Regions from separate parts of the Arthrobacter sp. 10N44_2 genome, predicted to be linked through region 2. Evidence: predicted binding sites of a transcription regulator. Region 2 holds the regulator's gene; each other region holds the start of a gene.
The links. The regulator HrcA, encoded in region 2, represses chaperone genes, less so after heat shock. The targets are predictions, from matches to a motif close to TTNGCACTCGNNNNNNNCGAGTGCNAA.

Region 1 (10,511 bases), on a different contig from region 2:
ATTCGGTCCTCTTGCAGCTGACGGGCAGCGCCAGCCCGCTGCAGCTGAAGGGCCAGCTGGTCCGGGCGATCGTCCGCAACGAGAAGTCGCTGCAGCCGCAACTGAGCAACCTTCACGCCACACTGACCGGGCACCGCCACGCCCTCATGGACCACGTAGCCTCCCTGCACAACGTCCGGGCGCGCTGGGGTTGCTCGCCGTATGAGGCCATGCAGTCCCTTGCAGAGCTGACCTCCATCCAGCCGGCACCGGCGACGACCGTCCGGCTCAAGCGCAGCGTGCTGGACAATATCCGGGACCGCGAGGAGCTCGCAGGCCGGCTCCGCCGCGCCGCCGAGCTCGGCAGCTTCAGCCGGGCGTCGACCACCAGCCCCTGGCACGGCGCGCGCCTGCTGACCCGCAAGGAGACGCAGGAAGCGCAGGGCGTTGCCCAGTCCGTTGCGGAAAAACTGCCGTTGCTGCGCGGGCGCATGGATGCCGTGGCGGAACACGCAGAGATCCGGCTCGGCCGGACCTTCGCCGAATGGGGCGAGCAGATCGAACTTCTCGTGGCCGTCCGCGAAAGTCTGGACAAGTTCACTCCCGACATCTTTGACCGGCCCGTCCACGACCTGATCTCGGCCACCGCGTCCTCCGCCTGGCGCAGGGAACGCGGGATCGAAATGCCGTCCATGCAGCGCTCACGCCTGCGCAGGGTGGCCAAGGAGTACGTCCGGCCCGGCGTGCACATCGCGGACCTGCACAGCTCACTGGTCCTCGTGCAGGAACAGCGTGCAGCCTGGTCCGGCTACGCGACCACGCAGCGGCACCCGGCCGTGCCGTCCGGGCTGGCTGAAATCAGCGGCCTTTACCGGGAGCTCGCAGCGGAACTGGCTGAACTGGGCCTGGCTGTCAAGCACACCGCTGCCGGCGGCGACTTGGACCGCGCACCCTACGACGAGCTCCTGCCCCGGGTGCGGCGGCTCGTCGCCGACACCGCGACCCTTGAAACCCTTCCGGAGCGCACGCTGCTCGTCGAAAGCATGCGAGAGCATGGCCTGGGCGAGCTTCTCGCCGACCTTGCCGAGCGCGAGGTCCCGGAGGGTTCGGTGACCGCCGAACTCGAGCTGGCCTGGTGGCAGTCGGCCCTGGAGGCCATGATCAGCGGCGATGACTACCTCGCCATGTCCGACGGCGACGCCCTGCGCCAGCTTGAGGCGGAGTACCGTCTCGCGGACAACGCCCATATCGCCAGCGGCGCTGCCCGGCTGCGCTGGAACCTGTCCGAGCGCTGGCGCGCTGCCATCGCGGCGTACCCCCGCCAGGCCGAGCTGTTGCGCAGCCTGCTGAAGGACGGCCGGGTGACCCTGGCAGCCCTGAGCGGCCAGGCGCAGGAGCTGCTGCCCACCCTGGTACCGGTGTGGTCCGTCAGCCCCTACCTCATGACGGGTCTGCTGCCGATCGACCAGACCTTCGATGCCGTCGTGATCCTCGACGCCGAGACGACCTCGTTGCAGGCCGTCCTCCCGGCGATCGCCCGGTCCCGGCAGGTCATCGCCTTCGGCGACGAACAGATCGCCAGCCCCCGGACCTTTACCGTGGGCGTCGAACGGCTCGCCGCGGGGGAGAGCTCCTACCAAAGCGTTGAGAGCTCGTACCGGGCACTCTCTGCCGTGCTTCCGGTCTGGAACCTGAGGACCGTGTACCGTGCGGTCGATGAAGACCTGGTGCGCCAGCTCAGCAAGGGTTTTTACGGCGGGGAACTCACCCGCCTCCCGGAGGGCCAATCTGCCACAGGGCTGGACCGTACCCTCAGCGTGGAGTACCTCCCCGACGGCACGGGGCTGCCCAGCGCTGACCACGACGGCGTCGAATCGGTTGTTGCCGAGGTCAACCGCGCGGTGGAGCTGGTCTTCGAGCACGCCCGGCTCCGCCCCCGGACGTCGCTGGCCGTGGTGACCGGCAGCCTTCGCCATGCCGCCCGGATCGGTGAGGCCATCAGGGCGCAACTGCCCAACTACCCCATGCTGGGCAGCTTCTTCACTGCGGGGGATGAGTCCTTCCGCGTAGTGGATCTGGAACGGGCCCAGGGCCTTGTCCGCGACCACGTCATTTTTTCCCCGGGCTATGGCCGCACCCCGCATGGGCGCACCCTCCACAGCCTCGGGCCGCTTTCCGCCGAAGGTGGCCGAGCAAAATTCGCCCTGGCGATGACGCGTGCCCGCCGGTCCCTGCACGTGCTCAGCTGCTTCCGGCCCGAAGACCTTGATGTCAGCCGCCTCAGCCACGGCGCCGTGGACTTCTACGAGCTCCTGGACCGTGAGATCGCGGGCAACACGGATCTTGGCAGCCCCGCCTCCCGTGCTGCGGCCAGCGAGCAGGCGCTCGGCGCCGATCCGCTCGTGGCCGACCTGGGTGACCGGCTCCGGGCCCGCGGGGCACGGGTGTGGCACCAGTACGACGGCGTCCTGAACATGGTGGCGGCCGCCGATCCGATGACCACGATCGGCCAGGACGATGCGGAGATTCCCCGTCCGGTGGCGATCGAGTCGGATGGCACCAGCCACTACCGGCGGATGAGCGTCCGCGAACGGAGCAGGCTCCGGCCGCAGCTCCTGGAGCGGCTTGGCTGGCGGTACATGCCCCTGTGGACCATAGAGGTCTTCACCGACCCCTCGGCCTGCGCCGACCGGATAGGCGGCTACCTCGGGTTGGAGAAGCCCGCCGTGTCCAGCCGGCTGCGGACATCGCACGGTTTCTTCGACGACGGCATCGAACACCTGGCGATCGACGAGGCGCGGGCCGCCGAGTACCACGTGGCGGCCGAACCCGCGGGACAGGTGTTCCGCGGCCACGAAACTGCCGGCCAAGAATTCCGCCGGCAGGCACCAGCATCAGCAATGACAGGCAATACAGGCAGTAAGGAGGCCGGCGGAATGAGTGCGGACGGCATCACTAGCAACACCGGCAAGACCGGCGACGCCGGCAACACGAACGACACCGGCAACACGAACGACGCCGGCGCCACCGGCGCCCGCGAAGCCGGCGCGGCGGGCGCCGCGGCCGACACCGCGGGGCCGAAGACCGGTGAGTCGACGGCCGGCGAATCGACCGGGGAATCGACCGGCGACGGGCCGGACCAGGAGGCCGCGAAGGAGACATCCCGCCGTTCGGAGGCACAGGCCACCGTTCCGGAGGGTGTGCTGCCGAATAAGGCGGCGGAAGACGACCCCCGGCGCTGGGGTGACCAGCCTGATAATTACGATCACGACGCCTGGCTCCAGGAACAGAAGCCGCCGCACTGGGGCTGACGTGGCGGCCCGCAGCCCAGAGCCTGCGGGCGCGGCCCGCGTCGGAGCCTACGGCCCGCGTCGGAGCCTACGGCCCGGGCCACTGGCCCGGCGGAAACGCCCTGCTGGCTGGACGGCTAGCCCGGTGGTGACGCCACAAGCACGAAAAACAATTTGCCCTGGGTAGACGCGCCCGCCAGCCTGCGGGCCTGGTCGGCCGTCGCTGCCACCACCACCAGCCCGTCAGTCTCCGCAGTGGCGGGCCAGGAGCCGGCCTTGCCGCCCTGCGTCGACGTCCAGAGCACTGGTACGGCTTCGGCCAGGATTTGGCTTTCGCCGGGTTGTTCCATGCCGTTGCCGGCAGTGAGCACCACGTTGACGAGCTGCCCGGGGGAGACCAGCTGGATGGAGGCCGGATCTGCCATCCTCAGCGGCACGGCCGCAGAGCCTCGCGGGCTTCCGGCGAGCAGGCCCGGTCCCAGGATCTGGGCGTCGGTGAGGAGCTGGCCCTGGCGCAACGGTGCGGCCAGCTGTTTTCCCTCGAACGCGGTCTCGCTGCCGGGGCTGCCCGCAGGAATAAGGCCGGGTGGCACGCTGATCCTACTGAGATCGCCGGGTTCCAGGGACTTTCCAGCGGGCAGATCGGCCGCGGCGGCGAAGGCTGCGACAGTGTCAGTGGGCGCTGGAGCCAGTTGCTGAACTGTCAGTCCGGCGGGGATGCAGAACAGGAGGGCCGCGATAAGCCGCCGGTTCCGGTTCAGCCAGCCGCGCAGGCGGCGCCACGACGGACGGCCGCGGGGCGGACGGCGGCGGGGTTTCACGGGACCGATCCGGCTCCGGAACGGAAGGCCTGCGGCGGAAAACGTGGCGGCAGGAAGGCTCGTTGGACGGATACCGGTACGGGACCAGCGGCCGGGGCCAGCTTCCGGCATTGCGGCGCGGAAAGGCCTGAACAAAGGCGTGGAAGACGGCACAGGCGCCGCCGGGGCAGCCGTCTTGAACGAAGGCGGGGAAACCGCGGTGAGGAAAAGTTCCATGCCGCCACGCTACGGATCTGCGCAGAGCGGCGGCAGCTGCGGAACGTCCTATGTGGACAACGGCAACAGCGGCAACGGCAACAGCGGACAGGGATTCAGGCAGTGCCGAGAATCAGCCGGCCGTAGCCCAGCCGGCGGCCGGTGCCAACCCGGCAGATGCCTTAGCTGGCCGCTGCGGCGGGCGCGGGGGTGGCCGCGGGAGTTGCAGGAGCCGGGGAAACCGTGCTGCCCTTGGCGTCGCGCGAATCGGTCCGGTAGAAGCCGGAGCCCTTGAACACTACGCCGACGCTGTTGAACTTCTTGCGCAGCGTGCCCTGGCACTCGGGGCAGGACGTCAAGGAGTTGTCGCTGAACGACTGCACGATCTCGAAGGCGTGGCTGCAGTCCTTGCAGGCGTATGCATACGTGGGCACTGGAAATCCTCCTCAGGGGCAAACGAGCAGGTCCCGTACTGCGGAGTCCGGATCACCGCCGATATGTCTATCGACCTGTTCCGTCCTTAGCAGTCGCAGGGCCTGAGTGCCAATTCTATCACCTTGGCGGGAACCCGGATCAGGCGGGCCGGGATCGGCCGAGTCGGACGATCCCGCCCGGGGTCAGCGCCGTGTCGACTTTCCGGTCGAACGACTCCGCGGGGATGCTGCCTGCGGGCAGCACCTCCGTGTCATAGACGACGGCGGCAGTCGGCGACGCGACAGCGTCGGCTGCAGCGTCGGCCGCCCCGGCGTCCGCCCCGCCGGACGCGGAGGACATGGCAGCCAGGGCGGCAAGGAACTTGTCGTAGTAGCCGCCGCCTTGCCCGATTCGGTTGCCCGAGAAATCCACCGCGGTGGCCGGCAGGAAGATTGCGGTGGCGTCCCGCATGACTTCGGTACCGTGGCGCTCTCCGACAGGCTCATGGATGGGCGCGTACCGGCTGCGGACAAACCCGGACTGGGGAGTCCAATACACCCAGCTGAGCTCGATGTCGGGTTCGCAAACGGGCAGCAGCACCCGGTGCCCGGCCTCGACCAGGGCAGTCAGCAGTGGCAGTGTGGGCGGTTCGGCGCCCACACCGAGGTACGCCGCGAAGGTGCCCTGGCGGCCGCGGCCAAGCCCGGAGGCCCACGCGAGCCCGTGGCTGGCGATGCCCGCCGCGGCGGTGTCCTGTGCGGCCAGCGGGAGTGCGGAACGCGCCGCCCTGTGGCTGGAGCGAATTTCCTCTTTTGACGCCATCTTGGCCCGTCCTCTGCCTCTTGCGGCCGCGCTGCACCCGGGGGCCCGGCAGGCGGTTCGCATAATGATTACGCAATGATTGGTCCCTCCGTTAGATTAGTCGTGTGAATACACCCATCGCTTCCGTCCGCAAGGCCGTTATCCCCGCCGCGGGCCTTGGTACCAGGTTTCTCCCGGCCACAAAGGCCATGCCCAAGGAAATGCTGCCTGTCGTTGACAAGCCGGCCATCCAGTACGTCGTCGAGGAGGCCGTGAATGTCGGCCTGAACGACATCCTGATGATCACTGGCCGCAACAAGCGGGCGTTGGAGGACCACTTCGACCGCGTCCCCGCGCTGGAGTCCACCCTGGAGGCGAAGGGTGACACTGCGAAGCTCGAATCCATCCAGGCCGCCAGCAACCTCGGTGACATCCACTACGTCCGCCAGGGCGATCCCATGGGCCTCGGCCACGCGGTCCTCCGGGCCAAGCAGCACGTCGGGCATGAGCCGTTCGCCGTCCTCCTGGGAGATGACCTCATTGACGCCCGCGATGAGCTCCTCAGCACCATGATCGAGGTCCAGGCCAAGACCGGCGGGTCGGTGGTCGCTCTGATCGAGGTGGACCCGTCCCAGATCAGTGCCTACGGCTGCGCGGACGTCGAGGCAATCGGCGGTGAGGACTACGTCCGCATCAACCAGCTCGTGGAGAAGCCCGATGTCGCGGACGCCCCGTCCAACCTGGCCGTAATTGGCCGCTACGTGTTGCACCCGGCCGTCTTTGAAGTGCTGGAACGCACCGCGCCCGGCCGCGGCGGGGAAATTCAGCTCACGGACGCCCTGCAGGAACTCTCGGCCGGCACCGGCGAGGGCTACGGCGTGTACGGCGTCATCTTCCGCGGCCGCCGCTACGACACCGGCGACAAGCTCAGCTACCTCAAGGCCTGTGTCCAGCTCGCCTGCGACAGTGAGGACCTCGGCCCGGGCCTGCGCGAATGGCTGCCCGGCTTCGCGTCCAGCCTGGCCCCCAGCCTCGCCAAATAACTCCCGTGGGGGGCAGCTTCACCTGGCCGGTGACCTTGGAGAGCGGCGACATCGTGTTGCGCCCGATCCGGTACCGGGACCGCAAGGAGTGGACAGCGCTCAGGTCCCGCAACTGCGAGTGGCTGGCCCCCTGGGAGGCATCGAACCCGGTCCCCGGCGGCGGCCTGCCGGACTACCGGCAGATGGTGCGCTCGCTCAAGGCCCAGGCCGCGCAGGCCACGGCCCTGCCGTTCGTCATCGCGGAATGGACACCAGGCCATCAGGCGCCGGTGATCGTGGGGCAGCTGACGGTGTCCTCGATTGTCTGGGGGTCGGCCATGATGGCGACGCTTGGCTATTGGGTCGACAAGGAACGGGCCGGCCGGGGGATCGCCCCGACCGCCGTGGCCATGGCGACCGACTATTGCTTCGGCACCCTTGGCCTGCACCGCATGGAGATCAACATCAGGCCGGAGAACGCGCCGAGCCTGCGCGTGGTGGAAAAACTCGGGTTTCGTGACGAGGGATTCCGGCCCAGGTTCCTGCACATCAACGGTGAATGGGCAGACCACCGGACGTTCGCGCTCACGGCTGAGGAAGTGCCGGAAGGCCTCCTCGCGCGGTGGCTGAGAACCCGCCAGTCCTGAGGCCCATGAGAGCCGCCTGACCAGCCACGACGCCCCGACGCCGGCCAGTCGCCGCTGCGCGCGCGACACACCCCTGACAATGCGGGGCAGCACCCCATATACCTCATACGGTTTTGAGTGTGGACTTCCCTCTTAGCAGCTCTGTGATCCTTGTCATTGCTGTTGCGCTCTGGATCGTGTGGGTGGCGCCTTACGTTCTCCGGAACGGACGCCACCAGCTGCAGCCTGCAGGCGAATTCCTGGCGGATGTCATTGACATGGAACCAGCAGATCCACATGCGGGGAAGGTTATGAAAATGGCGGCGCAGCAGGAGAAACCCATGATCAGCACACAGCGCGCAGACCCGGCCGGCGGCACACCTGGGCCTGGGGCGGGCAAAGCGGCGACCCCTCGGGTGAGTCCGATTGCTGCGTCGGGCTCCCCGGCATTCCGGATTCGTTGGGCGCGGCTGGTGCTGGCGGTAGCCGGGCTCCTGGCTCTCCTCACGGCAGTGGTGTCCGGGGCCCTTCGGCTTTTCGGCATCGGTTCAGGCTGGCTGCCGGTGACCGCCCTCCTGGGCGCCTTCGCCGCAGTGGCGCTGCTTCGTCGTCTTGCTGTCCGCGATCGCCGGCGGAAGATGAACGCTGCATTCCGTGCAGCCATGGGCAGCCCGGTACGCACCCCTGCGCGGCCGTCGGTGCCCGAACAGACCCCCTCCCTTCCCGACGGACGTCCCGCTGCCCGGCCGGAAAGCCCGCTCTTCGACGCCGAAGCGGGCCGCGGCACGCCCGAGCCCGCGCCGAAGCCGCTGACGGCACTGGAACTCCGCCAGGCCGCCCTCGCTGAAGCCGTTGCCTCTGGGGATGCCTCGGCGGCCATGGCAGCCGACGCGGGTGCAGTAGCGGAGGGCACGAGCTGGGAGCCCGTCGAGGTTCCCAAGCCCACCTACGTCGAAGCCCCGAAGGCCGAACGTGCGGCCCCAATGCCCCTTGACCTTCCCGAGGCGCCGAAGGCCGTAGGGAAACCGTCTCTCAAGCAGGCCTCGGCGCGACCGGCAGCGTCCGATCCGCAGACCGCCGACGATTCTGAGACTAAGCAGCTCAGCAAGGCCCAGAGCGCCTTGAGCAACCTGGATGATGTCCTCCAGCGGCGCCGCGCCTGATCCGCCCCGTCCTTCCGGAGATTACCCCGGGCAGCCAGCGATGGCGGCCCGGGGTTTTTCATTTCCCCGCAGCGTCGCCGGCGGGCTTCGCTGCGGTAGCCTCGGGTCATGACAAGGATCTGCGTTGCCGGTGGAACCGGGCAAGTGGGCCGAGAAGTGGTGCGCCTGGCCGTCGACGCCGGGCACGCCGTGGCCGTCCTCAGCCGCAACCCGCCAGGGGCCGGCGCCGCCGGCAACATCCCGGGCGCGGAGTACTTCCGCGCGGACGTCACGACGGGAGAGGGGATAGCGGCCGCCCTGGCCGGCGCCGACGTCGTGATCGATTGCCTGGAAGGGCGCGCCGGGAAGGCGCGCAAGAACTTCGCCGACGGCGGTGCGCGGCTTCTGGCCGCTGCACAGGACGCGGGAACGGCCAGGGCCGTCATGCTGTCCATCGTGAACTGCGATCGCAGCAACTCCTCCTTCTACCGGTCGAAAGCTGCCAAAGAACACGCCTACGAGCTGTCCGGACTCGAGACCGTGGTGGTCCGGGCCACCCAGTTCCACTCGTTGCTCGCGATGATGTTCGACGCCGGCTCAAAGCTGCGGATCATCCCCGTGGTCAGAGGTGCCCGGTTCCAGCCGGTATCGCCGGCCGACGCAGCCGCGGTGCTGCTGGAGACCGCCCTTGAACCGGCGCCCGTTCCAGCCGCGGGCCCGCGGCACCGGGTACTGAACCTCGGCGGCCCGGAATCCAAAGACATGGTCGACTTTGCCCGGGAATGGCAGCGGGCCACCCGCGCAAAGGGTCAACTCGTGCGCTTCCCACTGCCCGGCGCGATGGGCCGCTACCTGCGCGAGGGGTTGAACCTGGTGCCGGAGGCGCGACACGGCACCGAGACATTCCGGGGCTGGCTGGAAAACAGCGCAGATAGTTTGTAGCCTAGGGACACCGGCAACGCCGTTCCGTCAGGACCGGCGTTGCTTCGGGGCTATAGCTCAGTTGGTAGAGCGCTTCGTTCGCATCGAAGAGGTCAGGAGTTCGAATCTCCTTAGCTCCACAGATTTCAAGGGTTTTTGAAGCTTCGAGTGCGTGGCCCGGCTGCAGGGCAGGATCATCCAGGATCCGCGGCCGTCAGCCCGACTGAGCACGGCTCCGGCACCCACCGAAATCTCCAAGCCTGACCTTAGTCGTTGGCCGCCAGCGGCAACGCCCTTCCCGGTTTGGACAGGCGAAAAGGCCGTTTCTGCGCTGAAGGTCGCCTGCATGAAGCCGGCCCAGCACTGGTCCTGGACCCCGGCCGCGTTGCCCACGGACCCGTGACCGGTGCAGAGCAGCACCATCATTCCAAGCCCCTGACCTGCGCAATCATTGTTGAAATGGTGTCTGGGCATTATGCTCGGCGACGGGGGAGCCGGGAGCCGGCTCAAAGACTTGGGGGAAAATTGAACAAGAAGACCATCCGCTTCGGCATCGCCGGGGCACTCACTGCGCTCTCGCTCACGGCGCTCTCGCTTGCGGGCCTCGCCGTTCCGGCGCAGGCCGATCCCGATCAGTGGGCCATCCCACCGAACATCGATTCCTGCGGCCCGGTGGTCGACTCAGTCAGATTCTGCACGGCGCCGGACGGGCATCCGTATCCGATGCTGGTCAACGGCGGCGCCGTCGCCGGCCCGCGGCCCGGCATCGGCGGGGCCCTCCAGGTCGGCAGCACCCTGACCGTTGTTAACGGCGCCTGGGATCCCGCGGACGCCACGCTCACGCACCAGTGGCTGCGCAACGACGTGCCCATCCCGGGCGCCACCGGCCCCACCTACCTGCTCACCACGGCGGACCTCGGCAAGGGCCTCCGGGTCAAGACCACGGCGGCAGCGCCGAGCTATGCAAAGACGACCCTGCAGTCCGCCAAAACCAACCCCGTCACGATCGCCGGCGGCGCTGTCCCGTCCGTCGTTGCGGGGGATGTTGGCATCGCTCAATTGGACACCCACCCGGATAGGCCCAGCCGTCTTGTGTTCGCTGGGGGAACTTTCAAGGGCGCTCCGGTCATCCACCGCCAGTACCAGTGGCTTCGCGACGGCAAGCCCATCCCGGGTGCCACCGCGGAAATGTTCGACCCGAAGGGCTGGGGATCAACGGGGCTACTGAGCGTCAGGATCACCGGCCACGCGCCCGGGTTCAAGCCGGCCGCCGCGACCTCTAAACAGCGAAAGGTTTCTG
Region 2 (10,511 bases):
GTCCGCATGCCCTGGGAACTCGACGGCACCAGCTACGCGCTGAATATGATCGACACCCCCGGGCACGTCGACTTTACGTACGAGGTCTCCCGCTCGCTCGCGGCCTGCGAAGGCGCGATCCTGCTGGTGGACGCGGCCCAGGGCATCGAGGCCCAGACTCTCGCCAACCTCTACCTGGCGATGGAAAACAACCTCACCATCATCCCGGTCCTGAACAAGATCGACCTCCCTGCAGCCCAGCCCGAGAAATACGCGGCGGAACTCGCCAACCTGATCGGCGGCGACCCCGACGACGTGCTCCGCGTCTCCGGCAAGACCGGTATGGGCGTCGAGGTCCTGCTGGACAAGATCGTCCGCGACCTGCCGGCACCGGTGGGCGACCCGAACGCCCCCGCCCGGGCCATGATCTTCGACTCGGTCTACGACACCTACCGCGGTGTGGTCACCTACGTCCGCGTCGTCGACGGCATGCTGCACCCGCGTGAACGCATCCAGATGATGTCCACCCGTGCCACGCACGAGCTCCTTGAGATTGGTGTGAGCTCCCCGGAACCCACCCCCTCCAAGGGCCTTGGCGTCGGCGAGGTCGGCTACCTCATTACCGGTGTGAAGGACGTCCGCCTGTCCAAGGTGGGCGACACCGTCACCAACCTGGCCAAGCCCGCCACCGAGTCCCTCCCCGGCTACGCGGACGCCAAGCCGATGGTCTTCTCCGGTCTGTATCCGCTCGATGGCACGGACTATCCCGTGCTCCGCGATGCGCTGGAGAAGCTGATGCTCAACGACGCCGCACTGGTGTACGAGCCCGAAACGTCCGCCGCGCTGGGCTTCGGCTTCCGCGTGGGATTCCTGGGCCTGCTGCACCTGGAAATCACCCGCGAGCGGCTCGAACGCGAATACAACCTGGACCTCATTTCCACCGCGCCCAACGTGGAATACGAGGTCACGCTGGAGGACAAGAAGGTCGTCCACGTCACCAACCCCAGCGAATACCCCACCGGCAAGATCGCTGAGGTCCGTGAGCCGATGGTGTCCGCCACCATCCTTGCGCCGAACGAGTTTGTCGGCGCCATCATGGAGCTGTGCCAGAGCCGGCGCGGCGTCATGGGCGGCATGGACTACCTCTCCGAGGACCGGGTGGAAATCCGCTACCGCCTGCCGCTGGCCGAAATCGTCTTCGATTTCTTCGACATCCTCAAATCCAAGACCCGCGGCTACGGGTCACTGGACTGGAAGGCAGACGGCGAGCAGGTGGCCGACCTGGTCAAGGTGGACATCATGCTCCAGGGCGAACAGGTTGATGCATTCTCCGCCATCACCCACCGCGACAAGGCCTACGCCTACGGCGTGATGATGACCGGCAAGCTGCGCGAACTCATCCCGCGCCAGCAGTTCGAGGTGCCCATCCAGGCCGCCATCGGCTCCAGGATCATCGCCCGCGAAAGCATCCGCGCCATCCGCAAGGACGTCCTTGCCAAGTGCTACGGCGGTGACATCACCCGAAAGCGTAAGCTGCTGGAAAAGCAGAAGGAAGGCAAGAAGCGCATGAAGATGGTGGGCCGCGTCGAGGTGCCGCAGGAGGCTTTCATCGCCGCGCTGACAACGGACGAGTCCAAGGACAAGGCCAAGAAGTAACGGTGCAGGTAATGATTGTTGCTGCAGTATCGGCAGGCCGGGCCCGTGCCTAGCGTTCTTCCCCTCGGCGACCCGGCGCCGGCGGACGGGCTGCTGCCCGCCCAGGCGGGCGAGGGCGCCGATCAGCGAGCATTCGGGCTGTACGTGCACATCCCGTTCTGCGCGGTCCGCTGCGGGTACTGCGACTTCAACACCTACACCGCCACCGAGCTGGGCGGCGGGGCCTCCCAGGACGCCTACGCCGCCACCGCGATCGCGGAAGTGGAGTTCGCCGCCGCGGCCCTGAAGGGCAGCGGCCTGCCCGGCCGCCCCCTCAGCACGGTCTTCTTCGGCGGCGGCACCCCCACCCTGCTGCCGGCGGAGGACCTGGCGCGCATCCTCACCGCCGCGATCGACGCCTGGGGACTGCAGCCCGGCGCCGAGGTGACCACCGAGGCGAACCCCGATTCCGTCACGCCCGCATCCCTGCAGCTGCTGGCCGACGCCGGGTTCACCCGCGTTTCGTTCGGCATGCAGTCGGCCGTGCCGCACGTCCTGAAGGTCCTGGACCGCACCCACACGCCCAGCCGGGTGCCCGAGGCGGTGCAGTGGGCGCGTAATGCCGGGCTCTCGGTCAGCCTCGACCTCATTTACGGGACGCCGGGGGAGTCGTTGGCGGACTGGCGCTACTCGCTCGAGACCGCACTGTCCTACGCCCCCGACCACATCAGCGCCTATGCCCTGATCGTTGAAGACGGCACCAAGCTTGCCGCGCAGATCCGCCGTGGCGAAGTGCCGGAAATCGACGACGACGACCACGCTGCCAAATACGAACTCGCCGACGAACTGATTTCCGCCGCCGGGCTCAACTGGTACGAGGTCAGCAACTGGTCCCGCACCCCCGAACAGGCCTGCCGGCACAACCTCGCTTACTGGCGCGGGGACGACTGGTGGGGCATCGGGCCGGGGGCGCACTCGCACGTGGGCGGCGTCCGCTGGTGGAACGTCAAGCACCCCACCGCCTACGCCAACCGCCTCGGCGCCGGCGCCTCACCCGCCGCCGGACGCGAAACGCTGGACTCTGAAACCCGTAACGTGGAACGGGTCATGCTCGAGGCCCGGCTCAATTCCGGGCTCGACATCCCAAGCCTCGGCGGCCTGGGGGACACCGGCAGGCACGCTGTGGCGGGGCTGATCGCGGACGGCCTCGTGGACCCCGCGGCGGCTTTCAAAGGCCGGCTCATTCTCACCCTTAAGGGCCGGCTGCTGGCCGACGCCGTCGTCCGCAGGATCCTGCCGGACTAGTCTGGCCGGCAAAACTTCCACGACTTGGCTGCCCGCATCAGCGGCCACAACACCCTGCCGCACAAAAGAGAGCCGGCCGCTGCCCCTGACGGGCGGCGGCCGGCTCTCGTGCTTGGGTCCGGGCCGGCTATTTGATCCAGCGCAGGTTGAACTCGTAGCGGTGCGGCTGGCCGCGGTTGACGTGGATGCCTGCCGCCACCGAGAAGCACGTCACGGCGATCCAGATCACCGTGGCGAGCACGGCGAAGAGGTTGCCCACCACCGGGATGAAGACCAGCAGATTGGCCAGTACCGCGGCCAGGGTCGGCGGCAGGGTGAAATTGAGGGCTTCCTTGGATTCCTGTGCCGTGAACGGGCCGCGGTCCTTGAAGATGAGGTAGATCAGCAGCGACGGCACGCAGCCCAGGATGCCGCCGAAGTGCGCGAGCGTGGCCCACTGGCGGTCCTCGCTGGCCGTCAGCGGCAGCGCGTTTGCCGGAACGCCATGGTACGGGGGCTGGCCATGGCCAGCCTGATTGCCCGTGTGTTCGCGTGCGTTATCTGCCACGGTGTAGCCCTTCGGATTGCGGTGATGCGTTGCTGCCTGGGTTGTGCCTGAAATAGCCGGGACCGCACTGGAAGCGCGGCCGCCGTTTCAAGAATACTTGCTCGGGCAAGGAAATGGAGATCAGGGGCGGCCGCCGCGGCGGACTAGGGCACGGTGAGGAAGTCAATGACCTCTTCCACGCGGCCAAGCAGCGACGCCTCCAGATCAGCGTAGCTGCGGACAGCCCCCAGGAGTTTCTGCCAGCCGAGGCCGATGTCCTCCTTCGTGGAGTGGGGCCACCCGAAAGCCATCAGGATCCCGGTCTTCCAGTCCGTGCCGCGGGGGATCACGGGCCACTGCTCGATCCCCAGGACCGAGGGCCGGATGGCCTGCCACACGTCCACGTAGGGGTGCCCCACAATCAGGACGTTGCCTGCGGCGCCCGGTGAGGCCATGACGGCGTCGGCGATCCGCGACTCCTTGGAGTCGGCCACCAAGTGGTCTACGAGCACGCCGAGGCGCCGGCCGGGGCCCGGGCCGAAGTCCGCCACGGCGGACGCGAGGTCGTCAATGCCGTGCAGGGGCTCGACGACGATGCCCTCCACCCGGAGGTCATCGCCCCAGACCTTCTCCACCAGCTCGGCGTCGTGCTTTCCTTCCACCCAGATGCGGCTGGCCTTGGCCACCTGTGCGCGCTGCCCGGCCACCCGCACCGAGCCCGACGCCGTGCGGCCGGCACCGGCGGCCGGTGCCGTCCTTTTCGGGGCCGGCGGCATCAGGCGGATGGGCTGGCCGTCCAAGAGGAAGCCGAAGCCGAGGCGGAAGGACCGCGACTTGCCCCGCCGGTCCTCCAGCGCCACCACGTGCATGCCGCCGGACTTCTCCACCCGGGTTACGGCGCCCACCCAGCCGGACTGGACCTCCTCGAGGACCATCCCGCGTTCCACCGGGACTTCCGGCAACTGGGTCTTGGCGGGGGCGGACAGGTCCTGGGGTCCCCAGTTCTGGTACGACATCTCTTCACGCTTACTTTGCACTCGGAATGTACGGCGGTCGGTGGAACTCTCCGGGGGCCGGAACCGGACCGCGACGGCGCGGCAACGGCAGCATCTGCCACGGTCTCGGCGCCGGCGTGACGGGAATCGCGTTCCCGCGGGCCACGCCTGGAGCGAATCCAATGCTAACAACGCGGCGACTCATATTAGACTGGTTAGCACTTAGGCATGTCGAGTGCTAACCCTTGTCCTGTGGCGGGCCGTCCGTGCACCACTGGTGGACCCGGACCGGACGCGGGGGGTGGCACCGGCTGCGGGACAGTCGATTGGAGGTGGAGCGTGAGCGAACCGCGCAAACTCGAAGTGCTGCGCGCCATCGTGGAGGACTACGTCCATTCGCGTGAGCCCGTTGGTTCCAAAGCGCTCGTTGAACGGCACCATCTCGGCGTCTCGAGCGCCACGATCCGAAATGACATGGCGGCGCTGGAAGACGAGGGCCTGATCACGGCACCGCACACGAGTGCAGGCCGGATCCCCACTGACAAGGGCTACCGGTTGTTCGTCGACCAGATCTCAGCGGTGAAGCCGTTGTCCCAGGCCGAGCGCCGGGCCATTCAGGCGCTGCTGGAAGGATCCGAGGACCTCGACGACATCCTTGACCGGACCGTGAGGCTCCTCTCGCACCTGACCAACCAGGTCGCCGTCGTGCAGTATCCGCTGCTCAGCCGCGCCCGGGTGCGGCACATTGAGTTCGTGCCCCTGGCGCCCAGGAAAGTGCTGGCTGTTCTGATTGCTGACACGGGCAAGGTGGAGCAGCGCGTGATCGACGTCGGGCAGGACATTCCCGACGACGCGCTGTCGGAATTGCGGAGCAGTTTTCTGGCCAGCCTCTCCGGTACGCCGCTGAGCCTGATGCCGCAGCTGCTGCCCGCCGTCGTTGCCGGTGGCCCGCCCGCGCGGCGCGGAGCAGCCCAGGCGCTGGCCCGCGGTCTTGAGGCCCTGGCCACGAGCAGCCGTGAAGAGCGCATGGTCATGGCCGGCACCGCCAACCTGGCCCGCTCCAATGTGGACTTCCCGCTCAGCATCGGCCCCGTGCTGGAGGCCCTCGAGGAACAGGTGGTCATGCTCCGCCTGCTCAGCGAAATGGCCGAAGACCCGCGCGGCGTGACCGTCAGCATCGGCCGGGAAAACCCCTACGACGGTCTCGCCGAGGCCTCGGTCGTGGCCACCGCCTACGGGCCGGACGCCACGGCCAAGGTCGGAGTGCTTGGGCCCACCCGTATGGACTATCCCACCACCATGGCCGCCGTCCGAGCGGTGGCCCGCTACCTTTCGAGGATCCTGGGGCCCTGACAGGCCCGGGACCGAATACGACTTCTTGCCCCACAGGCAGTGCCCCACAGGCAGTACCCCACAGGCAGTACAACAAGGAAGAGATACACACTTTGAGCAGCCACTACGACGTTCTTGGAGTCTCCCGCGACGCATCGGGGGAGGAGATCAAGAAGGCCTACCGGAAACTGGCCCGGACCCTGCACCCGGACGTGAACCCCGGGGAGGACGCCTCGGACAGGTTCAAGGCCGTCACGCACGCCTACGAGGTCCTCTCCGATCCGCAGAAGCGCCGGGTCTATGACACCACCGGCAACGAGAACGGCACCGACAACGGGTTCGGCGGCGGCAGCTACTCGGGCCAGGGCTTCGCCTTCCAGGACATCTTCGAGACCTTCTTCGGCGCCGGTGGCGGCCAGGGCGGCCCGGCGTCCCGGGTCCGCCGCGGCCAGGACGCGCTGATCAGCGTCCGGATCGACCTCCGCGATGCGGTGTTCGGCGTGAACAAAAAGCTCGAGGTCGACACGGCCGTCATCTGCCCCACCTGCGAGGGATCCTGCTGCCGGGAGGGCACCCACCCGGTCCGCTGCGACATCTGTGGCGGCAGCGGTCAGGTCCAGCGCGCCGTGCGGTCCATCCTGGGCCAGGTCATGACGTCCGCCCCCTGCGGGTCTTGCGAGGGCTTCGGCACCGTCATCAAGGACCCGTGCAACGAATGCAGCGGCCAGGGCCGGATCCGCAGCCGCCGCTCGCTGACTGTCAAGGTCCCGGCCGGCGTGGCCACCGGCACCCGCATCCAGCTGTCCGGCCAGGGCGAGGCCGGCCCTGCCGGCGGCCCCGCCGGGGACCTGTACGTGGAGATCAGGGTCAACAACGACGCCACTTACGTGCGCGAGGGCGATGACCTGCACGCGAGCCTCAACATTCCCATGACGGCGGCCGCCCTCGGCACCGAAATATCCCTCGACACCTTCGACGGACAGCAGGAGATCGACGTCAAGGCCGGCACCCAGTCCGGCGAGATCATCACCCTTCGCGGTCTTGGCGTCACGCACCTGCGCGGCCACGGCCGCGGCGATCTGAAGGTGCACCTGCAGGTGGAAACACCGGTCAAGCTCGATCACGTCCAGGAGGAACTTCTCCGCCAGCTGGCCAAGCACCGTGGCGAGCACCTCACGGAAGGAAAGCTTGCGGCCAGCGGCGGCGTCTTCGCCAAACTGCGGGACCGGCTCGGTAACCTGTAGCGGTGAGTAACCCGGTCTTCTTCACCGCCCCAGGCACCCTGGACCAGCAGGTCCCCGGCTCGGCCTTCGTCCTCGAGGGAACCGAGGCCCGACACGCCGTCACCGTCAAACGGATCGGCGTCGGCGAAGCGGTCGACATCGCGGACGGCGCAGGCAAGCGCCTGACCGGCACCGTGACAGCCGTCGCTCCCGGGGAGCTGAGCGTCGAATGCGTGGACCTGGCTGAGGAACCACGGCCAGGAACACGGCTGGTCCTGGTCCAGGCCCTGGCGAAGGGCGACCGCGATGAACTGGCGGCCGAGACCGCGACCGAGTTGGGCATCGACGCAGTCATTCCCTGGCAGGCCGAGCGGTCCATTGTGCGGTGGAAGGCTGAGCGGGCCGCGAAGGCGCATGCCAAGTGGCAGTCGGTGGTGACGGCAGCCGCCAAACAGGCGCGCCGGGCATGGATTCCCGAGGTCCGGGCCGCCGTCGACGGCGCCGGGCTGCAGGCGGCCGTAACGGCGGCAGACCTCGCCGTCATCCTGCACGAAGACGCCGTGCGCCCGCTGCGGCAGGTACTCGAGGCCTGGCTGGAAAGTGTTGGGCCCGGCGATGTTGTGGCATATGATGCCGGATCCCGTGAGGTCCTGCTGATCGTGGGTCCGGAAGGCGGCATCAGCCCGCGGGAGGTGACCCGGCTTTGCGACGCCGGTGCAGTTACGGCCCTTTTGGGGCACCATGTGCTGCGTTCGTCCACGGCCGGGCCCGCCGCCACTGTGCTGGCCAGCGACATCCTCGGCCGCTGGTGACCTGCGGCAGCCGCCGCCGCAGGTGACGTGATGCCTTGTTGAGGTGACGGCTACTTGACCGTGAACCCGCGGGTGTCCTGGAATACTTCCTTGGCGCTGTCGGATGCGTCCACCTGGGACACCCGGACCTCGTAATTGCCCGGGCCGAGGTTCACGGACAAGGTGAACAGCCCGGGCCGGGCTGCATCGGCGGAGGCGGTGGCGCTGCCGTTGAGATACGCGGTCTTGGCGTTGTCGCCGTCGCCGTCGACCTTGAGGATCGCCCAGCGGAGCTTCCCGCCCTGGACGGTGCTGCGGCCGCTGATCTTGACCGAACCGTCGGCCACGGACGTGCCCTCCTGCGGATCAATGATCCACACTGGTGCCACCATCCCGGCGCTGCGGGAGGTCGGCTCGCCCAGGCGGACATGGTTGAAGGCGACGTAGTCGGTGTGACCGTCCACCAGCACAACCACCTGGACCTGCTGTCCGGCATCGATGAGGCCGGCGCTGGCCGCGGCAGCTGTCGCCGTGTAGACGAGCTGCTGGATGGCGCGCTCGGCCATGGCCGCATCCACGTTGCTGTTGAAGGCATCAGCGGAGACATCCACCGTGATGACGTTCTTGCCGGAAATCGAGGTCGCCAGCTTCTTCGGATTTTGCCAGGGCGTGAAAAAATCCGGGTCCAATGGCTTCTGCGACATCATGACCCGCAGGGCGCGGGTGACGGGATTGTCCTGATCCGGAACGTCGCGGAACTCGCGGTAGAGAAACGCGTTGTCATTGCCACGGCCGATCCAATACACCGGAGCCTTGTTCGACGTCTGGGCAGTCTCCAGCGGTGCGCTCGTGGTGGGGGCGCCCGACGCCGGGGCGGGAATGAGCTCTGATGGGCTGCTGGAATTTGTGATGCCGCTCTGCGGCGTCGCCACGCAGCCGGACAGGACGAGCACGGCAGGCAGCGCCAACGCCAACGCGACGCGGCGGACGCGCCCCGCCGATGGCTGCTGAACTCCACGCTTCCTGATGCCGCTGTCCCTTCGTCGTACGCCCCGCGTTCCGCGGTGATGATCCGTTTGTAGCCGTCGTCGGCCGTCGACGGCCGCCCCATCCCTCACCGGCCGGAGACCGGCCCGGCGATCCCGGGACAGCCGGATTCCAGCATGGCACACGGGCGCGGCGCGGCAGCCGGGTTTGGGCCCGGGCGCCGGAACTGCAACGGGAACGATATGAGGCCGATACAAAGTTGATACCTAATGGCGTCCGCTTGTGGTTCCTGGCACTGACATGGTCCGGCCGCGTCTCCATGCCTGCCGTGCCAGGAGCCCGACGGTGAACTGGCACGGCAGGCACTATCCTGCGATGAGTTCCTTGACGGGCCCCTCGTGCAGGGCCAGGTAGACGTCGTCCCGGATCCGATTCGCCTCCGGGTCTGTCATGGTCCGGGCGAGGGGACGCAGCACCAGGCGTATCAGTGCATTGGCCTGCCCATCGCTGAGGCGGAGTCGTTTCCTCGCCGCTGCGGGGAGGTCAGCGCAGGGCGTCAGGGCCAGGAGTTCGACACTTTCCAGATCGTCGGCCTTTGCGCCCAACGCTGTTCGCACCCGGTCTCCAAGCACTTCGGTATCCAGGTCAGCGGGAATGACGATGGAGATGTCCCGGCGGATGGAGGGCATCTGGGAAACTGGATTCCACCGGGACAGGTCCAGCATCTGCCGGTCGATCTTCTGGTCTGTGGACCGAAGCAGCCTGATGTCGGGGATGCCCTTGCGGAGCATGAGGGCGCGGTCCAATCCCATGCCCAGAGCCAGTCCCGACCACTTGGTGGGATCCAGGCCGGCCCCGGAGAACAGATGCGGCGCGATGAGCCCGCACTCGGCGAGTTCGAGCCATTCCCCGTCCGCGAGGACATCGACCTGCAAGCCTTCTTCGGTGTAGGGGTGATCTGCCGGAACTGCGCGCCAGGGTGCTCCTGGAAGCACCGCCTGCACCAGCGATCCGACCATTTCCTGCAGGTTGCCGGCGTCGAGTTGCCCCCGTGAGCTGACGCGCCATAGGTCGACCTGGTGGGGAGTTCCCACATGGGTGCGGTCGATGCAATCGCGCCGGTAGACCAGACCTGGGACCGCCCAGAGCTCGTCCATGGATTGGTCCGCGTGCAGTGCACGCAGCAGCTGCGGGATGGAAGCCGACGTGTGGCTTCGGAGCATGACCGTCGGGCTGAGATAGCGGGAATACCTTTGATCCCGCGTCACATCTGATTCCTTGAACCCCAAGCGGTCGTAATTGTCGGCCACGCTCACCAGCGGGCTGTGGCGGACGATTCGTTGTGGCACTCTCCATTCGCGGCTGAGCGCGTCGAGGATGCCCTGCAACAGCGGCTGCATTGCATGGGGCCCGCCGTCCGGATCTGAAAGATCGCGGATGGTCAAAGCGTCGTGGAGCTCGGAGGGACTGAGATATGAGGGCATTGCAGGTCCTTGTTTTCGGATTTCGAGTGGTGGGTTGACTTCCCCCGACTCAAACCCGGCGCCAGGACCTAGGCGCGCGCCTCAGAGCCCTCGCGGCCGGGGACCGGCCGGGGGAATATAAATCGACGCGAAAGTTGCATGCGCCGACTATACCCCCGATGCGCACCCGGCACGCGTTTCCTCGAGCCGGACGGTCTGGTTCCATATGCCAAGGTGCTCCGAAGGCCGACACCTATCAGAACCCATCCGCGGGC
Region 3 (10,511 bases), on a different contig from region 2:
GCGGCGTGATCCCCGAGATCGCCTCCCGCGCCCACCTCGACGCGTTCGTCCCCACCCTCGAGGAGGCCCTCGCGGAGGCGGGAGTGACGCTCACGGACATCGACGCGATCGCCGTCACCTCCGGGCCGGGCCTGGCAGGTGCCCTCATGGTGGGAGTGTGCGCGGCCAAGGCGCTCGCCGTCGCCACCGGCAAACCGCTCTACGCCATCAACCACCTGGTGGCGCATGTCGGCGTCGGGCTCCTGCAGCAGGGCGCCGGCGCGCCGTCGCCGCAAACAACGCCGCACGCCCTGCCGGAGAATATGGGCGCGCTCCTGGTCTCCGGCGGCCACACCGAGATCCTGCGGATCCGGAGCATCACGGACGACGTCGAGCTGCTGGGCTCCACGATCGATGACGCCGCCGGCGAAGCGTATGACAAGGTGGCGCGGCTTCTGGGCCTGGGCTATCCGGGCGGTCCGGCCATCGACAAGCTCGCGCGCACGGGCAACGCCAAAGCCATCCGGTTCCCGCGCGGGCTCACCCAGCCCAAGTACATGGGGACCGCCGAGGAGCCCGGGCCGCACCGCTACGACTGGTCCTTCAGCGGGCTCAAGACCGCCGTCGCCCGCTGCGTGGAGCAGTTCGAGGCCCGCGGCGAGGAGGTGCCCGTGGCGGACATCGCCGCGGCCTTCCAGGAAGCCGTGGTGGATGTCATTACCGCCAAGGCAGTGCTCGCCTGCCGCGAAAACGGCATCACGGAGGTCCTCCTGGGTGGCGGGGTCGCCGCCAACTCGCGGCTGCGCCAGCTCACCGAACAACGCTGCAGTGCGGCCGGCATCCGGCTGACGGTGCCGCCGCTGCCACTGTGCACGGACAACGGCGCCATGGTGGCCTCGCTCGGGGCGCAACTGGTGATGGCCGGCGTGAAACCGAGCGGGATCGGCTTTGCGCCGGATTCCTCAATGCCGGTCACGACCGTCTCCGCCTGAGGCCACAGCCTGAGGCTTCGTCCGTGTGGAGCTAGACGGCCTGGGGCTTCGGCCGCCTGCGTGGCGGCTGTTGGGCGCCGGAGCTAGGCGTCCGGGCCCTGGCGCATCTGCTTGACCAGGTCCAGGACGACGGCGCGCAGGTCCCCGCCGTGCTCGGCGGCGACCCGGCGCTGCCGCTGGTAGCCGGCGCCGCGCTCGATGATCTTCTCGACGTCGGCCAGTTCGGCGCTGCAGCCCAGCTTCGCCGCCACCGGCTCAAGCCGCTTGAGCGTCTCGCGCAGGTGCTCTGTTACGAGCTGCTCGTTGCCGTCGGCGTCGAGGATGATGATCGCGTCCAGGCCATACCGGGCCGCGCGCCACTTGTTTTCCTGCACATGCCACGGGGGCATCGTAGGAATGGTGCCGCCGTTGTCCAGCGTCGTGGAAAACTCGTCGACGAGGCACTGCGTCAGGGCGGCGATGGCCCCGACTTCCTCGAGCGTGGCCAGGCCGTCGCAGATGCGCATCTCGATGGTGCCGAAGTGCGGGACGGGCCGGATGTCCCAGCGGATCTCCGAGAGCGAATCGATCACGCCGGTGGTGAACATGTCCTGGGCGTACGCCTCGAAGTCCTCCCAGCTGGAGAACTGGAAGGGCAGCCCGGCGGTGGGCAGCTGCTGGAACATCAGCGCCCGCTGGGAGGCGTATCCGGTGTCCTCGCCGCCCCAGAAAGGGCTGGACGCGGAGAGCGCCTGGAAGTGCGGAAAGTAATTGACCAGGCCGTCCAGCACCGGAAGGACCTTGTCCCGGCTGTCGAGTCCGACGTGCACGTGGACGCCGTAAATGACCATCTGCCGGCCCCACCACTGGGTCCGGTCAATGAGCTTGGCGTAGCGTTCCTTGTCCGTGACGGGCTGCAGCTGGGGCGGGCTGAAGGGGTGGCTCCCGGCGCAAAAGATCTCCACACCCATCGGATCGGTCACGTCCCGGACCGCCGCGAGCGAGCTGCTCAGGTCCGCCTTGGCCTCCGCAACAGTGGTGCAGATGCCCGTGACGAGCTCCACGGTGTTCAGCAGCAGCTCCTGCTTGATGTGCGGGTGCTCGTCGTCCTCATTGAGTTCGGGATGCCGGGCAGCGACGCCGCGCAGCACCTGGTTCGCCACGGAGGCCAGCTCGCCGGTCTCGGCGTCGACGAGCGCCAGCTCCCATTCCACGCCTAGGGTCGACTGCCTGGATGAAGCGAACTCGATCTTCATGTGGTCCCTTCACTGTTTTGCTGTCCCTGGCCGTGGTCCTGGTGTGGAGATGCGCTGGCAAACACCCTCGGACATGCCCCTGGACGTGGCACCGGCGGTGTCACGTGCAATTTCCCACATACCAGGGCGCCGGCCGGGCGGCTGGCAGGGCTACGGGTGGTCCAAGTCTAGTGCAGGGCCGGCCCCGGGACGGTGTCAAAGTTGCCGCTGGTGCGTGAGTGTATTCACAACGTGGCTGGTCAGCGACGGCGCGGGCAGTCGCGCGGTGAGCCGCGGGTGGCCGGACCCATCCTGGCGTTTAATGGAGCTGTGCCCATACTGAACAAAGACATGACCCTGTGTATCTCGCTCTCGGCCCGGCCCAGCAACAACGGGACGCGCTTCCACAACCACCTTTACGAACAGCTGGGCCTGAACTGGATCTACAAGGCCTTTGCCCCCACCGATCTCGCCCAGGCGATCGCCGGGGTGCGCGGCCTCGGCATCCGCGGCTGCGCGGTGTCCATGCCTTACAAGGAGGACGTGATCGCCCTCGTTGACGTCATGGACCCGTCGGCGAAGGCCATCGACTCGGTCAACACCATCGTCAACGACGGCGGCCGGCTCACGGCGTACAACACCGACTACACCGCAATCGAGCAGCTCCTGCAGAGCAATGCAGTCCCCACGGACTACTCGGTGCTGGTCCTGGGCTCCGGCGGCATGGCCAAGGCCACCGTGGCCGCGCTCCGGGATGCCGGGTTCAAGGACGTGACCGTCGTGGCCCGCAACGAGGGCTCCGGCCGAGCCCTGGCCGAACAGTACGGCTTCGCCTGGCGCGCGGACCTGGGCTCTGCGGCTTCCGGTACCGGCACGGCGGACATGCTCATCAACGTCACCCCCATCGGGATGGCCGGCGGCCCGGACACCGCCTCGCTGCCCTTCCCGCAGGAGGCCATCGATGCCGCCAAAGTGGTGTTCGACGTCGTCGCGCTCCCGGCCGAGACACCGCTGATCAAGGCCGGCCGCGCGGCCGGCAAGACCGTGATCACCGGAGCCGAGGTCGCCACGATCCAGGCGCTCGAGCAGTTCGTGCTGTACACCGGCGTCCGGCCGACCGACGAGCAAATCCGGGCAGCCGAGGAGTTCACGCGGGCCCAATAGCGCGACAGCCCAGTTGACCGGCCGCTTCGCTGACATCCTGCGGCGGCGGGGCACGGCGCCGCGGGGCACTCGGCCGGTGGGATCCCGCTGGCGGGGCTAGGCCGGCTCCACCGAGACGGCCACCCGGTCCTCGCCGATCCTGGTGAGGACCAGGGTGGCGGATTTCTTGTCCTTGTGCTTTGCGCTGCCGCCGGGCAGGAGTTGCTTGCGCAGCTCTTCGGGCGTGACAGCCATACCGCGCTTCTTGATGTCCAGGACCCCGATGCCTTGATCCTTGACCCACGTCTTGAGTGCCTTGACGTTGAACGGCATCACCTCCAGGACCCTGTACGCCTTGGCGAACGGGGTGTCATGCAGCTCCGGGGCGCAGATGTAGGCGATGTGCTCGTCCACGAGGTGCCCGCCCAGCTGGAGCGCGACGTCGGCCACCAGGCCGGCGCGGATCACCGCGCCGTCGGGCTCATACAGGTACCCCTCCACGGGTCCCACGGGCGCCACCGGGCCGGTACCGAAGTCCTCGCCGCTGGTGAGCTCAGCGGAACCAAGGGGGCCGAGCACGAGGGCCGCGCGCCGCACCCCGGGACGCCGCACCGCGTTGAACCACAGGGCCACTTCGGTCACGTCCCCGCCCACGGAGACCCACTGCGCCTCGCAGCCGGCCGGCACGGAATCGTGCGGCATGCCGGGGCCCATCTTCACGCCGACGGCGCGGCCGGTGCCGGCGAGTGACTCCACGAAGGACAGCGGCGGGGAGAAATCCTCCGGATCCCAGATCCGCTTGGTTCCCGAAGTGGACGTCGTGCGCCGGGCTGGGTCGAGCCAGACGCCGTCGATCCCCTCGAGGGATACCGACGTTGCATCGGAATGGACCACCGTGGCGTTGCGGAACGGGATCAGGTTCATCGTGGCGCAGGCGGCCGTGGCCTCGTCCATTTCCACGGCGGTGACCACCAGGTCCAGAGAGGCCAGGGCCATGGAGTCCGCCCCGAGCCCGCAGCCGAGATCCGCGACGTGGCCGATCCCGGCCTCCGCGAACCGCTGCGCGTGCCGTGCCGCCACCGTGAGCCGGGTGGCCTGCTCCAGACCGGCCTTCGTGAAAATCATCTGCCGGGCGAATTCGCCGAACTTCGCCTCGGCCTTGGTCCGCAGCCGGGACTGGGTGAGCACGGCCGAGACCAGCTCGGGGGAGTGGCCGGCCTTGCGCAGCGACGCCGTGAGGCGGAAGGCCTCGTCCTCGCGGTACGGGCCCAACGACGCCAGCAGCTCCCAGCCCTCGGGGGTGAGGATCGGGGCAATATGTTCCTGCGGTGCGTCAGTCATGGCATCCAGCGTAGTTGAGGTCAGCGGGCGCGCTGTGACCGGACGGCGGGGGCTAGGCTTGATGGCATGGAAGACAGCGGCACAGGCGACAGCATCTCAGCGGACACGGCCGGGCAGGACACGGCCGGCGACGACGACGCCAGGCAGGAGCGCCGGTGGCCGCAGGGACTGGCCCGCTACGCAAAACCGGCGCTGATCGCCGGCGCGGTGATCGCCGTCGTGTCCGTCGCACTTTTGGTGATCATCTTCTTCCTCGATTCCTTCAACGCCACCGTGTATTCCGTCGGCGGCAAGAACGTCCAGGACGCCACGGACGAGGCCCGGGCCATCCGCGAGACCTATGCCGCGGCCCGGCTCGGCGGCATCATCTTCCTCATCGCCGGCATTCTGCTGGCCGCCGCCGGCGCCGTGCTGTCGTTCCGGCACCGGAATGACGAAGGCCAGAACACGGACGAAGACGACGGCGAGGACGTGGACTTCGACGACCTCGCAGACCAGTAGCCAGCGAGTAGGCGCGCGAATAGACGCCGCTGGTGGGGGCGCACCGCACCGCCAAACGGCCAACGGCCACGGGCCAGGGGACATGCCCAGCCTCCTGCGCCACGGATGGACATGTCCTCCCCGGCAGCCCGCACCCGTTGGGTATGTCCATCGCTCAGCGCGGGCACAGAGCATGACGCCCAAGTGTCCTCTGGCCGCAACGAAGAATGGGCATGTCCTCCCGGGCAGCCCGCACCCGTTGGGTATGTCCATCGCTCAGCACGGGTACAGAGCATGACGCCCAAGTGTCCTCCGGCCGCAGCGAAAAATGGGCATGTCCCCTAGGGGGAAATGTTCACCCGGAACGAATTTCTGGCACTCGCCTTGACCGAGTGCTAACCATTTACATAGAGTCGTCATTAGCACTCTCCCTAGGAGGGTGCTAACACATGAAGCGCGTTCCGCCAGGCACGCTGCCGGCACCGCGACGACGGTCTGTGCGCCTTGGCATCACCGCTTCATAGTCCACGAATTTGCTGACGAAAAGGAGAGGTCCGAGTGTCGGTCTCTATTAAGCCTCTTGAGGATCGTATTGTTGTCCGCCCGCTCGAAGCCGAGCAGACCACGGCTTCCGGCCTGGTTATCCCGGACTCCGCGCAGGAGAAGCCGCAGGAAGGCGAAGTTGTTGCAGTAGGCCCCGGCCGCTTCGATGACAACGGCAACCGCGTTCCCGTTGACGTTGCCGTTGGCGACGTCGTCATCTACTCCAAGTACGGTGGAACCGAAGTCAAGACCGGCGGCACCGAGTACCTCGTGCTCTCCGCCCGCGACGTTCTGGCGATCGTCGTAAAGTAACTCTCTTGGACCCCCGCGCAGCCGATCCTTTCGCATTGAATGGATCAGTTGCGCGGGGTTCTGTCTTGAAAGGACAAAACCATGGCAAAGCAGCTTGCGTTTAACGACGCTGCCCGCCGGTCGCTTGAAGCCGGCATCGATAAGCTCGCCAACACCGTCAAGGTCACGCTGGGTCCGCGCGGCCGCAACGTCGTACTGGACAAGAAGTGGGGCGCCCCCACGATCACCAACGATGGTGTGACCATCGCCCGTGAAATCGAGCTGGATGACCCCTACGAGAACCTTGGCGCGCAGCTTGCCAAGGAGGTCGCCACCAAGACCAACGATGTTGCCGGCGACGGCACCACCACCGCCACCGTCCTGGCCCAGGCCCTGGTCAAGGAAGGCCTGCGCAACGTAGCGGCAGGCGCCGCGCCTGGCGAAATCAAGCGCGGCATCGAGGTTTCGGTCGAGGCCGTCGCCGCCCGTCTGCTGGAGAACGCCCGCCCGGTTGAAGGCACGCAGGTTGCCAACGTTGCCGCAATCTCCGCCCAGAGCGACGAGGTCGGCGAGCTGCTGGCCGAGGCGTTCGGCAAGGTCGGCAAGGATGGTGTGATCACCATCGAGGAGTCCTCCACCACGCAGACCGAGCTGGTACTGACCGAGGGCATGCAGTTCGACAAGGGCTACCTGTCCCCGTACTTCGTCACCGACGCGGAACGCCAGGAGGCCGTCCTCGAGGACGCCCTGATCCTGATCAACCAGGGCAAGATCTCCTCAGTGCAGGATTTCCTGCCGCTGCTGGAAAAGGCGCTGCAGAGCTCCAAGCCGCTCTTCATCATCGCCGAAGACGTCGAGGGCGAGGCCCTGTCCACGCTGATCGTCAACCGCATCCGCGGCACGCTGAACGTCGTCGCCGTCAAGGCGCCGGGCTTCGGTGACCGCCGCAAGGCCATGCTGCAGGACATCGCGACCCTCACCGGTGCGCAGGTTGTCTCCGCGGAGCTGGGCCTGAGCCTGGACACCGTTGGCCTCGAGGTGCTCGGCACCGCACGCCGCATCACGATCACCAAGGACAACACCACGATCGTCGACGGCGCCGGTTCGGCCGAGGACGTCGCCGCCCGTGTTGCCCAGCTGCGCGCCGAGCTGACCCGCACCGATTCGGACTGGGACAAGGAAAAGCTGCAGGAACGCCTGGCCAAGCTGGCCGGCGGCATCGGCGTGATCAAGGTCGGCGCCGCCACCGAGGTTGAGCTGAAGGAAAAGAAGCACCGCATCGAGGACGCCGTGTCCTCCACCCGCGCTGCCCTCGAAGAAGGCATCGTGGCCGGCGGCGGCTCCGCCCTCATCCACGCGCTGAAGGCGCTCGACGAGGACGCGGCCGTCCAGGCCCTCGAAGGTGACGCGGCTGCGGCCATCGGCATCGTCCGCCGCGCCCTGGTCCAGCCGCTGCGCTGGATCGCCCAGAACGCCGGCTTCGACGGCTATGTCGTGGCTGCCAAGGTCGCCGAATCCGCCGTGAACCAGGGCTTCAACGCCAAGTCCGGCGAATACGAAGACCTGATCGCCGCTGGCGTGATCGACCCCGTGAAGGTGACGCGTGCGGCTCTGCGCAACGCGGCCTCCATCGCGGCACTGGTCCTCACCACGGAAACCCTCGTGGTGGAGAAGCCGGCTGACGAAGACGAGCACGCAGGGCACAAGCACTAGGCTCTGCCCGCAGGGGGGACGGTCCGGCATCTGCCGGGCCGTCCCTTTTTCTGTCGAGTCTCTGCTGCCGTCCTGCCGTGTTCGTGGCCGCAAGTTGCCGTGATTCTGGCAGAGTTAACCCGTCAGGTGCCGCTCCAGCGTCCCGGGTTCACTGGAAACTCCCACGTTGGCATGCCTCAATGGGGTTCAGTGGCCGCCGTGACGATTGGCCATCAAAATTACGGTTTGGTAACATGGAGGCTTTGGTTATCTGGTTGAGGGGTAGTTCTATGACACAGCAAGGAACCTTGCCCCGGCCTGCCCGGCACATTGCCGCGACGGGGCACGATCCCGCAGCCAAGTCTGGCCGAAAATCCACCTTCAGGCCCGAAATCCAGGGACTCCGGTCCCTCGCTGTGCTGATGGTCATGACCTATCACATCTGGCTGGGCCGGGTTTCCGGCGGCGTGGACGTCTTCCTGCTGATCTCGGCCTTCCTTATGACGCTGCAGTTCGTGGGCCGGTACGAGCAGGGCCGGTCCATGGCCCTCATCAAACACTGGCTGCACCTTTTCCGGCGCCTCGTCCCTGCCGCCGTCACCGTCCTGGTGGCCATCCTTGCCGCAACTGTCCTCTTCCTGCCCCGGACCCGGTGGATGGAAATCATCAACCAGGGCTGGGCCTCCCTGGGCTATGCCGAGAACTGGCTCCTGCAGACCCAGGCGACAAACTACTACGCCGCGGATCACAGCCAGGCCAGTCCCTTCCAGCATTTCTGGTCCCTTTCGATCCAGGGCCAGGTCTTTATCCTGTGGCCGCTCATTTTTGTGGGGGCCGCGTTCGTCGCCAAGCGCTTCAGGCTCCGCTACCGTGTGCTGCTGTCCTACGTCTTCGCCGTGATCTTCGTTGTTTCGCTGCTCTACTCGATCGTCTTCACCCAGGCGAGCCAAACGGAGGCGTACTTCGACACCTGGGCCCGGCTGTGGGAGTTTGCCCTGGGCACGCTCGTGGCTTTGGCCCTTCCTGCCCTGCGGCTTCCGCGGGGCTGGCGGATCGGGCTTGGCTGGCTGGGCATTGTGGCCATGCTCAGCTGCGGCCTCCTGCTCAACGTCCAGGCTTCCTTTCCCGGGTTTGTGGCGCTCTGGCCCACCCTGGCGGCCGCCTGTGTCATCGCAGCCGGGCAGTCGGGCAGCAAGCTGGGCGTCGACCGGATCCTGAGTTCGAACCCCTTGGTCCGGCTGGGCGACATTTCGTATGCCCTGTACCTGTGGCACTGGCCGGTTCTGGTCATCTCCCTTGCCGTGATGCACAGGGAAAAAGCGGGTCTGATCACAGGCGCCGTCATCGTCACTGTTTCCCTGGTGCTCGCCTACCTCACCACCCGCTTCATTGAGAAGCCCTGGCGTGAGTGGCAGTGGCCGGAGGTGCGGCGGCGCCGCGCCCTCGTTGCCATCGCCGTGGCCGTGGTCACCGCCGCCGTGCCGCTGGCGGGGATTCAGATCCAGCAGCACCTCGAAAGCGAAGCAGTCCTGGCCCAAGCCCCGAAGAACAACCCGGGCGCCCTGGCGCTGACGCCGGGCTTTGTGGACCAGGCCGACGCCAACGCCGTCCTGCTCCCCACCCCGCAGACGCTGCCGCAGGACTGGGCCAGCCTCCCTAACTCGTGCTCCGGTGACCTGCAGCCGCAGGACCCGGTCCTTCAGAAGGACTGTTTCCAGAACAATCAATCCGACACCGGAGCGAAAAAGGTCCTCGTGATCGGGGATTCACACGCACAGCAATGGCTGGGCTCGATTGCTCCCCTCAGCGATGAGAAGGGCTGGCGGCTCTACGCCATGCTCAAGGGTGCCTGCAAGCCCAACATCGCGCCGCAGCACGTCTCGGCGGATTGCGACAATTTCAATGCGGCCGTCGCATCCGAAGTGAAGAACAACCCGCCGGACGCCATCATCATCGTGGGCACTGAGGCGGCGCCGTCGTCGCCACAGGAGACCGTGATCCCGGGCTTCGAAGCCACCGCGAAGGCTTGGACGGACGAGGGCATCAAGGTCGTGGCCCTCCGGGACAATCCGCGTTTTACCTTCAACATGGCGGAGTGCGTAGCGACCAAGGGTGCCGACGCGCCGGACTGCAGGCCGCGCGAGCAGGGCATGCTTGCGGCAACGAATCCCTTGGCCGCGCTGGATGGCAAGGTGCCGGGCGTCGCGTTCGTTGACATGACTGACCTGATCTGCAATGGCACGGAATGCCCGGGCGCGGTCGGCAACACCTACGTCTACCTGGACGACAACCACCTCAGCCGGAGCTATGCGGCCAGCATGGCCCCCATGTTCAGCCAAAGGCTCCTCGCCGCGACCGGATGGGGCCCCTAAGCTCCACGGTCCCCGGGCCTGCCGGCCGTAGTCCCCAGGACTGCCGGCCGTTGCGGGCACCTGCGGCGCCCGTGCGTCAGTGCTGGGAGCGGTCCGCCCTGCGCCGCAGCTGGCGGGCAGTGTCCGGTGCCAGCCGCCTGGTCACCAGCCGGTAGAACAGCAGGACGCCGACGGCGGCCACCACGATTCCGAGCAGGTTCAGGAACAGCTGCAGGGCGGAGCCGGCTGCCTTCTGGTACTCGCCCAGGACCAGTGCCACGGCCACGAACCCGGCTGCCGGCACCGTCGTGACGGAGATGAACACCCCGATCAGCGCCGCCGAGCGCCGGCTGATGACCGACAGCATCCCGGCTGTCCCGGCGAGGACGGCGACGATCAGGGAATAAGGGCCGGGGTGGTAGATGAATTCGACTGCTGAACCGTGGTCCAGCGCGTCCGCGGGGAACAGCCCGAGTGGCACGGAG

Region 1: the regulator HrcA is predicted to act here: its motif matches at 4,806-4,832, upstream of AC1DBX_RS03415 (FmdB family zinc ribbon protein).
Region 3: the regulator HrcA is predicted to act here: its motif matches at 5,522-5,548, upstream of groES (co-chaperone GroES).

What each region holds. Positions count from the first base shown of each region.
Region 1 covers NZ_JBFTHT010000002.1:89,228-99,738, reverse strand. Annotated here, with positions in the region: gene AC1DBX_RS03425 (AAA family ATPase) at 1-3,290, shown strand, start outside; gene AC1DBX_RS03420 (RcpC/CpaB family pilus assembly protein) at 3,407-4,090, opposite strand; gene AC1DBX_RS03415 (FmdB family zinc ribbon protein) at 4,468-4,719, opposite strand; gene AC1DBX_RS03410 (5-formyltetrahydrofolate cyclo-ligase) at 4,859-5,521, opposite strand; gene galU (UTP--glucose-1-phosphate uridylyltransferase GalU) at 5,626-6,543, shown strand; gene AC1DBX_RS03400 (GNAT family N-acetyltransferase) at 6,549-7,169, shown strand; gene AC1DBX_RS03395 (hypothetical protein) at 7,313-8,311, shown strand; gene AC1DBX_RS03390 (SDR family oxidoreductase) at 8,420-9,232, shown strand; tRNA gene AC1DBX_RS03385 (tRNA-Ala) at 9,279-9,351, shown strand; gene AC1DBX_RS03380 (hypothetical protein) at 9,737-10,511, shown strand, end outside.
Region 2 covers NZ_JBFTHT010000001.1:336,893-347,403, forward strand. Annotated here, with positions in the region: gene lepA (translation elongation factor 4) at 1-1,635, shown strand, start outside; gene hemW (radical SAM family heme chaperone HemW) at 1,681-2,919, shown strand; gene AC1DBX_RS01575 (DUF4870 domain-containing protein) at 3,047-3,466, opposite strand; gene AC1DBX_RS01580 (DUF3097 domain-containing protein) at 3,610-4,461, opposite strand; gene hrcA (heat-inducible transcriptional repressor HrcA) at 4,780-5,793, shown strand; gene dnaJ (molecular chaperone DnaJ) at 5,886-7,016, shown strand; gene AC1DBX_RS01595 (16S rRNA (uracil(1498)-N(3))-methyltransferase) at 7,019-7,807, shown strand; gene AC1DBX_RS01600 (GerMN domain-containing protein) at 7,858-8,739, opposite strand; gene srmL (PheS-related mystery ligase SrmL) at 9,139-10,257, opposite strand.
Region 3 covers NZ_JBFTHT010000002.1:115,409-125,919, reverse strand. Annotated here, with positions in the region: gene tsaD (tRNA (adenosine(37)-N6)-threonylcarbamoyltransferase complex transferase subunit TsaD) at 1-971, shown strand, start outside; gene AC1DBX_RS03515 (glutamate--cysteine ligase) at 1,055-2,206, opposite strand; gene AC1DBX_RS03510 (shikimate 5-dehydrogenase) at 2,516-3,349, shown strand; gene AC1DBX_RS03505 (class I SAM-dependent methyltransferase) at 3,446-4,669, opposite strand; gene AC1DBX_RS03500 (hypothetical protein) at 4,736-5,170, shown strand; gene groES (co-chaperone GroES) at 5,708-6,004, shown strand; gene groL (chaperonin GroEL) at 6,086-7,696, shown strand; gene AC1DBX_RS03485 (acyltransferase family protein) at 7,966-10,047, shown strand; gene AC1DBX_RS03480 (DUF389 domain-containing protein) at 10,124-10,511, opposite strand, start outside.